Regions from separate parts of the Streptomyces sp. NPDC057302 genome, predicted to be linked through region 2. Evidence: riboswitches for the same ligand, from Rfam matches in the RefSeq annotation. Region 2 holds a riboswitch; the other holds the start of a gene.

Region 1 (4,041 bases), on a different contig from region 2:
CAAATCCTGTCCCCGCTACTAAAGACCGAAGGCCCGGATCCAGAAATGGATCCGGGCCTTCGGTGTTTTCCTGCGTTATTCGGCGCTATTTGGCATCACCCGGTCGGCCCACACCGGTCGCCCCGTGCCGCCGCTCCGGGAACCCTGATTGAGCGTGGTCATGGATCTGGTCCTGGCCGCGGGATCCGGCAGGAGAAGAGCGGTGGGGCAGCGAGGAGGCAGCGGCGGGGGCAAGACTCCCGATGTCCGGCACGAGCGTGCGCTCGTGCGGGCCCTTCCGCTGCTGCTCATCGTCGTCGGGGCGGTGTACGACATGTCGACCCCGCCCGCTTTCACCGCGGCGCCCCTCTTCGCGGCGGCCCCGCTGATCGCGGCCCCCTTCTACTCGCTGATCAACACCACCCTCATCGGCGCCTTCTCCTGCGTCGCCGTGCTCGCGCTGCACTTCAAGACCGACTCGACCACCGACGTCGAAGCCGTCACCGAGCTGATCACCGTGCTGACCGTCGCCGTGCTCGCCGCCCTCATCAACCGCGTCGTACGCCGCAGCGACAAACAGCTCGCCTCCGCCCGCTCCATCGCCGAGGCCGCCCAGCGCGCCGTGCTGCCGCAGCCGGACCCCCGGATCGGCGGGCTCGACATCGCCGCGCGGTACGAGGCGGCGGAGGCCGACGCGTTCATCGGGGGCGATCTGTACGCCGTCCAGGACACCCCGCACGGCGTGCGCGTCATCGTCGGTGACGTACGGGGCAAGGGCATGGGCGCGGTGGCGGCCGTCGCCGTCGTCATCGGGGCGTTCCGGGAGGCCGCCGAGCAGGAGGCCACGCTGGAGGCGGTGGCCCAGCGTCTTGAGCGTGCCCTCGCGCGGGAGGGCACGCGGCGCGACGGGCTCGACGACTTCGAAGGGTTCACCACCGCGATCCTCGCGGAGATCGCGCACGGCGACCGATTCGTGCGGCTCATCAACCGCGGGCATCCGGCGCCGCTGCTCCTGCGCGGCGACGGACGGCTGTGCGTCCTGTCCGCGACCGAGCCCGCGCTGCCGCTCGGGATGGGCGACCTGGGCGCCTGGCCGGACCGTGCGGACGAGACGGAGTTCCCGCCCGGGGCGATGCTCCTCCTGTACACCGACGGGCTCTCCGAGGCGCGGGACGGCCGGGGCGAGTTCTACGACCCGGCGGCCCGGCTCGGGGGCCGCATCTTCCCCGGGCCGGGCGGCCCGGACGCGCTCCTCGCCACGCTCACCGAGGAAGTGCGGCGGCACACCGGCGGCGGGACGACCGACGACATGGCGCTGCTCGCGGTGCGGCGGCCGATGGCACCGGCCGATGTCACCGGCCGTGACTGAAGGACACCACTCCGCATAACAACTGACGCACTGTCAAGGAAGTGTGAAGCTCCGGTGTGTGAAGAAGTGGGGTCAACTCGCCCCGTTCCCCACCCCCGTGTCCTATTAAGTACACGCCAAAGTTGTTAAGGATCAGTCGGAACGGCTTGGAATACCGACCTGCTGTCTATTAACGTTCGATAACGCAGCGCGGTCGTCCCAGCCGTCACTCGAGTCGGCTCCGCGCGCACGCGCCTAATCCCGAAAGGGAGCCGGGGAACCACTAATTGGGGTGAATCGGGCATCCGTGCATCCGTGCCGGCTGTTCGTAGGAGACCTTCCTGCTCCGAACCCGTCAGCTAACCCGGTAGGCGAGAAGGAAGGAAAGGAGTGCGCCCCAGTGGCGTCCAACCGCCCTGCCCCCCAAGGCGCGTACGTACCGAATGACGACGACTTCGGTGGGTACGACGACAATTCCTGGGAGGAATGGAACCCCACGGAGGAGTCCATTCGTCCCGTCCGCGGCAGGCACCGCGTCCACAAGCGGGGCGGTGGCGGGCTCGCCCGCAGCTCCACGGTTCTCGGCGTAGGCGTCATCGCCGCCGTCGGCGCGGGCGGCATCGCCACCGCGCAGGGCGGCAAGCCCCCGGTCTCCATCGAGATGCCGGACCTCTCGGCCGTCAAGGACTCGCTGCCGGAGGCCAAGTCGCTTCCGGGCGTGGGGTCCCTGATATCCGACGACTCATCCGACGCGGGTTCCGCGGACAACGGCGTGACGGTCGCCGCAGCGCCCCTGAGCGCCGCCGGCATCAGCAGCGCCGACGCCGAGCAGGGCACCACGGACGCGGGCGAGGCACTGCGGGCCCGCATCATGGAGCAGGCCGAGAACCAGCAGGACCAGGCGGACGACGCGGTCCAGAAGGCGGCCGAAGAAGCCGCCGTCAAGCAGGCCGCAGAGCAGGCCGCCGCCAAGCAGACCGCGGCCGAGAAGAAGATCGCCGCCGAGAAGGCCGCCGCGAAGAAGAAGGCCGAGGCGGAGGCCAAGAAGAAGGCCGAGGCCGAGCGCCTGGCCAAGCTCGCGAAGAGCTACACCCTCCCCGTCGCCTCGTACACGCTCACCGGCACCTTCGGTCAGCCCGGCTCCATGTGGTCCTCCGGCTACCACACCGGCCTGGACTTCGCGGCGCCGACGGGCACGCCCATCAAAGCCATCCACTCCGGCACCGTCAAGGAAGCCGGCTGGGCGGGGGCGTACGGATACCGCACGGTCCTCGAACTCGACGACGGCACCGAGCTCTGGTTCTGCCACCAGTCCTCGATGAACGTCAGCGTCGGCCAGAAGGTCACCACCGGCGAGACCATCGGCCGCGTCGGCGCGACCGGCAACGTCACCGGCGCCCACCTCCACCTGGAGGTCCACCCGGGCGGCGACTCCACCGGCGTCGACCCGGCGGCCTGGCTGCGCGGCAAGGGCCAGTCGCTCTGAGGTAGCCCAGAAACCCCGGCGGTCCTGGCGACAACCCCCCGACGCCAGGGCTGCCGGTCCGGCATGTCCGCCGTACGGAATGCCGCGATCCGTATGGGCGTTGAGCCCCGTATGACTTCTCTCCGCAAGCTTGGCTCGTCCGACCTCGAGGTCTTCCCGCTCGCCCTGGGCGGCAACGTCTTCGGCTGGACGGCCGACGAGGCGCAGTCCTTCACCGTGCTCGACGCCTACACCGCGGCGGGCGGCAACTTCATCGACACCGCCGACGTCTACTCGGCCTGGGTGCCCGGCAACAAGGGCGGCGAGTCCGAGACCGTCATCGGCAACTGGCTGGCCGCGCGCGGCAACCGCTCCGACGTCGTGCTCGCCACCAAGGTCGGCGCCCACCCGGACTTCAAGGGCCTGTCCGCGAACACCATCAAGTCCGGTGCCGAGGAGTCGCTGCGCCGGCTGCGCACCGATTACATCGACCTCTACTACACGCACTACGACGACCCGACCGTCCCGGTCGAGGAGATCATCGGCGCGCTCGACGAGCTGGTCACCTCCGGCAAGGTGCGCGCGATCGCCGCCTCGAACGTGACCGCCGAGCGGCTCCAGGAGTTCCTCGACTTCTCCGACCGCGAGGGCCTCGCGCGCTACTCGGCGCTCCAGCCGCACTACAACCTCGTGTCGCGCGACACGTACGAAGGCTCCCTTGAGCAGGTCGCCTCGCGCTCCGGCCTGGCCGCCGTCCCGTACTACGCGCTCGCCTCCGGCTTCCTGACCGGCAAGTACCGCCCGGGTGCGAAGGTCGACAGCGCGCGGGCCGAGGGCGCGGGCAAGCACCTGGAGACCGACCGCGGGCTGCGCGTGCTCGCCGCCCTCGACGAGATCGCCCAGGCGCGCGGCGCCGAGATCGCCACCGTGGCCCTCGCGTGGCTCGCGGCTCAGCCGACGGTGGCGGCGCCGATCGCCTCCGCCCGTACGGTCGAGCAGCTGCCCGCGCTGCTCGCGGTGGGGGAGTTCGAGCTGACGGACACCGAGGTGTCGGCGCTCACGGTGGCTTCCGCCTAGCCGCGGTAGGGGTTGTACGCGGGGTAGGGCATCGCGGGCTGCGCGTACGGATATCCGTAGGGCTGCTGGTGTTGTTGCTGGTGCTGCTGTTGGTACTGGTATCGGTACTGGGGCTGCTGCTGCGGGTACCCGTAGGGCGGCGGCATCGGTACGAGCACCGGTGCCGTCGCGC
Region 2 (4,041 bases):
GCTGACCGCCCTCTCGTACCCCGAGGGCCACCCCTACCACCACACCCCGATCGGCTCCATGGCCGACCTGGACGCGGCGACGCTGGAGGACGCGCGGAACTTCTTCCGTACGTACTACGCGCCCAACAACGCCGTCCTGTCGGTCGTCGGCGACATCGACCCGCAGGAGACCCTCGCCTGGGTCGAGAAGTACTTCGGGTCCATCCCCTCGCACGACGGCAAGCAGCCGCCGCGCGACGGCTCGCTGCCCGACACGATCGGCAAGGAGCTGCGCGAGGTCGTCGAGGAAGAGGTTCCGGCCCGCGCCCTGATGGCCGCCTACCGGCTCCCGGAAGACGGCACACGCGCGTGCGACGCGGCCGACCTGGCGCTCACGGTCCTCGGCAGCGGCGAGTCCTCACGGCTCTACAACCGCCTCGTGCGCCGCGACCGCACCGCCGTGGCGGCCGGCTTCGGCCTGCTGCGCCTGGCCGGAGCCCCCTCGCTCGGCTGGCTCGACGTGAAGACGTCCGGTGACGTGGAGGTCCCCGTCATCGAGGCCGCCGTCGACGAGGAGCTCGCCCGCTTCGCGGAAGAGGGCCCCACCGACGAAGAGATGGAGCGCGCCCAGGCCCAGCTGGAGCGCGAGTGGCTCGACCGGCTCTCCACGGTGTCAGGACGCGCGGACGAACTGTGCCGGTACGCCGTCCTGTTCGGCGACCCGCAGCTCGCCCTCACCGCCGTGGGGCGCGTCCTCGACGTCACCGCGGAAGAGGTCAAGGCGGCCGCAGCGGCCCGTCTGCGGCCCGACAACCGCGCGGTGCTCGTGTACGAGCCCACCGAGCCCACCGCGGCCCCCGAAGCCGCCGACGAGGACGAAGAGGAGGCGGCGAAGTGACCGAGGCCGCGACGATGCAGTTCCACCCCCAGCCCCAGGCGGGCACCGCACGGCCGTGGGCCTTCCCCGCGCCCGAGCGCGCCACCCTGGACAACGGCCTCACCGTGCTGCGCTGCCACCGCCCCGGCCAGCAGGTCGTCGCCGTGGAGATCCACCTCGAGGCGCCGCTCGACGCCGAGCCCGCGGGCCTCGACGGCGTCGCCACGATCATGGCGAGGGCCTTCAACGAAGGCACCGACAAGCACTCCGCCGAGGACTTCGCCGCCGAACTCGACCGCTGCGGCGCCAGCATGGACGCGCACGCCGACCACCCCGGTGTCCGCGTCTCCCTCGAAGTCCCGGTCTCCCGCCTCCCCAAGGCGCTGGGCCTGCTCTCCGACGCCCTGCGCGCCCCCGCCTTCGCGGACAGCGAGATCGAACGCCTCGTACGCAACCGCCTGGACGAGATCCCGCACGAGGCCGCCAACCCGGGCCGCCGCGCCGCCAAGGAGCTCTCCCGGCAGCTGTTCCCCGCCACCGCGCGGATGTCGCGTCCCCGCCAGGGCACCGAGGAGACGGTCACGGCCATCGACTCGGCGGCGGTGCGCACCTTCTACGAGAAGCACGTGCGGCCCGCCACGGCGACCGCCGTCGTCGTCGGCGACCTGACCGGCGTCGACCTGGACGGCGTGCTCGCCGACACCATCGGCTCCTGGACGGGCGGCACGGCCCAGCCGCGCCCGGTGCCCCCGGTGACCGCCGACGACACCGGGCGTGTCGTCATCGTGGACCGCCCCGGCGCCGTCCAGACGCAGCTGCTCATCGGCCGCGTGGGCCCTGACCGGCACGACCGCGTCTGGCCCGCCCAGGTGCTCGGCACGTACTGCCTGGGCGGCACCCTCACCTCGCGCCTGGACCGCGTCCTGCGCGAGGAGAAGGGTTACACCTACGGCGTGCGGTCGTTCGCCCAGGTCCTGCGTTCGACTCCGGACGGCACGGGCGCCGCGATGCTGGCCATCAGCGGCTCCGTGGACACGGAGTCCACGGGTCCGGCCCTCGACGACCTGTGGAAGGTCCTGCGCACCCTCGCCGCCGACGGCCTCACGGACGCCGAGCGCGATGTCGCCGTGCAGAACCTGGTGGGCGTCGCCCCGCTCAAGTACGAGATGGCGGCGTCCGTCGCGGCCACCCTCGCCGACCAGGTCGAGCAGCACCTGCCGGACGACTTCCAGGCCCAGCTGTACCGCCAGTTGGCCGCCACCGGCACCGTGGAGGCCACCGCGGCCGTGGTGAGCGCCTTCCCCGTGGACCGCCTGGTGACGGTGCTCGTCGGTGACGCGGCGCAGATCGAGGAGCCCGTCAGGGCGCTCGGCATCGGTGAAGTGAGTGTGGTCACGGGCTGAGTGACAGTCAGGACATATGGGGACCCCAGTGGCTGGAATCGGCTCCTGGGGTCCTCATATGTCCGAATTGATATGGAGGTTACGTGTCTGCCCTGTGGCGTGCGCTACAAAAGTTCTGATCCGTTTGTCGATTGAAAGATGACCCGCTTAGCGTTCGGTCCGACTGTTCGTCATGCAGTACGCCGCACCCGCGGCACCGGGCAGTCATCGCCGAGTCCCCGTACGGCGCGAGCCAGGGGAGCCGGGGACCCACATGTCCCCCTGGGGTGAATCGGGAACCTTGCCGTGAGGTGAGGGACTCGTAGGAGACCTTCCTGCTCCGAACCCGTCAGCTAACCCGGTAGGCGAGAAGGAAGGAAAGGATCAGCCGCTTCATGGCGTTCACCCGTGCCACCGGGAAGCACCGTCGCCCCAGCCGCCTCACGCGTACGACCGCGAACGTGGCGGGCGTCGCCGCCCTCACCACCACCGGTGTCATCGGAGGCCTGGCCGCTCCGGCCCTCGCCGCCGACGACGCGGCCCTTGAGCACACCGGCCTCACCCAGGCGATTTCCGTGGGCGACTCGCTCGCCCAGAGCATCGACGCGCAGGCCGCCGCCCAGCAGCAGGCCGCCGACGACGCCGCAGCCGCCAAGAAGGCCGAAGAGGCCGCCAAGAAGAAGGCCGAAGAGGCCAAGCGCAAGGCTGAGGCCGAGGCGAAGGCCAAGGCCAAGAAGGAGCGCGAGGCCAAGGAGCGTGCCGCTCGCGAGGCCGAGCGCAAGCGCCTGAACACCTACGTCGCCCCGATCTCCGGTTCGTCCATCTCCACGGGCTACCAGACCGGCGGTGGCATGTGGTCCTCCGGCAGCCACACCGGCGTCGACTTCCACGCGGCGTCCGGCACCTCGGTCCACGCGGTCGGCTCCGGCACCGTCGTCGAGGCCGGCTGGGGCGGCGCCTACGGCAACAACGTGGTCATCAAGATGAACGACGGCACGTACACCCAGTATGGCCACATGTCGTCCCTCGGTGTCACCGTCGGCCAGGCGGTCACTCCGGGCCAGCAGATAGGCCTCTCCGGGTCCACCGGCAACTCCAGCGGTCCGCACCTCCACTTCGAGGCCCGCACCGGCGAGGAGTACGGCTCGGACATCGACCCCGTCTCGTACCTCCGCTCGCACGGCGTCAACGTCTGATCCCAGGAGTTTCGCGCGACGCGCGTCTGATCCGCACCGAAAGCCCCGGCTCGTCGAGAGCCGGGGCTTTCGTGGTTCCGTATCGCCCCGCATCGCCTTTGGCCAAAAGTATCCATGAATTCTGGCCACCCGTCGGAAATTCAGCCGCTCTGCAATAGAGTCGCTGGAGAATCACTGAACGGGCGTCGATCGACCGCGTCTCGCGGGGATTAAGGCGGAGGTCAGGTCATGCGCATTCCCGCGCACTCGGTGTGCACGGCCATCCGGGACGACATCGTCTCCGGTGTCTACGAACGGGGCGGCCGGCTCACCGAGGAACTCCTCGCGCGCCGCTACGGAGTCTCCCGCGTCCCCGTGCGCGAGGCCCTGCGCACCCTGGAGGCCGAGGGCTTCGTCGTGACGCGGCGGCACGCGGGCGCGTGCGTCGCGGAGCCGACCGAACAGGAGGCGGCCGACCTCCTGGAGATCCGCATGCTCCTGGAGCCGCTGGGCGCCGCCCGCGCCGCACAGCGCCGCACGGAGGCGCACCTGAAGGTCCTGCGCGGCCTCGTCCGGCTGGGCCAGGAGCGCTCGCGGCGCGGCCAGAGCGATGACCTGCGCTCCCTGG

Evidence for each region. Region 2 has a riboswitch for cyclic di-AMP ahead of ACFUPX_RS20220 (M23 family metallopeptidase). Riboswitches for the same ligand answer to the same signal wherever they lie in the genome.
Region 1: linked by a shared signal. The riboswitch ahead of ACFUPX_RS32975 (M23 family metallopeptidase) and the one ahead of ACFUPX_RS20220 (M23 family metallopeptidase) in region 2 are both predicted to bind cyclic di-AMP.

What each region holds. Positions count from the first base shown of each region.
Region 1 covers NZ_JBHUZJ010000066.1:20,055-24,095, reverse strand. Annotated here, with positions in the region: tRNA gene ACFUPX_RS32985 (tRNA-Met) at 1-18, shown strand, start outside; gene ACFUPX_RS32980 (PP2C family protein-serine/threonine phosphatase) at 161-1,348, shown strand; cyclic di-AMP (ydaO/yuaA leader) riboswitch at 1,570-1,716, shown strand; gene ACFUPX_RS32975 (M23 family metallopeptidase) at 1,728-2,813, shown strand; gene ACFUPX_RS32970 (aldo/keto reductase) at 2,925-3,869, shown strand; gene ACFUPX_RS32965 (PrsW family intramembrane metalloprotease) at 3,866-4,041, opposite strand, start outside.
Region 2 covers NZ_JBHUZJ010000027.1:8,406-12,446, reverse strand. Annotated here, with positions in the region: gene ACFUPX_RS20230 (M16 family metallopeptidase) at 1-877, shown strand, start outside; gene ACFUPX_RS20225 (M16 family metallopeptidase) at 874-2,259, shown strand; cyclic di-AMP (ydaO/yuaA leader) riboswitch at 2,458-2,621, shown strand; gene ACFUPX_RS20220 (M23 family metallopeptidase) at 2,634-3,434, shown strand; gene ACFUPX_RS20215 (GntR family transcriptional regulator) at 3,663-4,041, shown strand, end outside.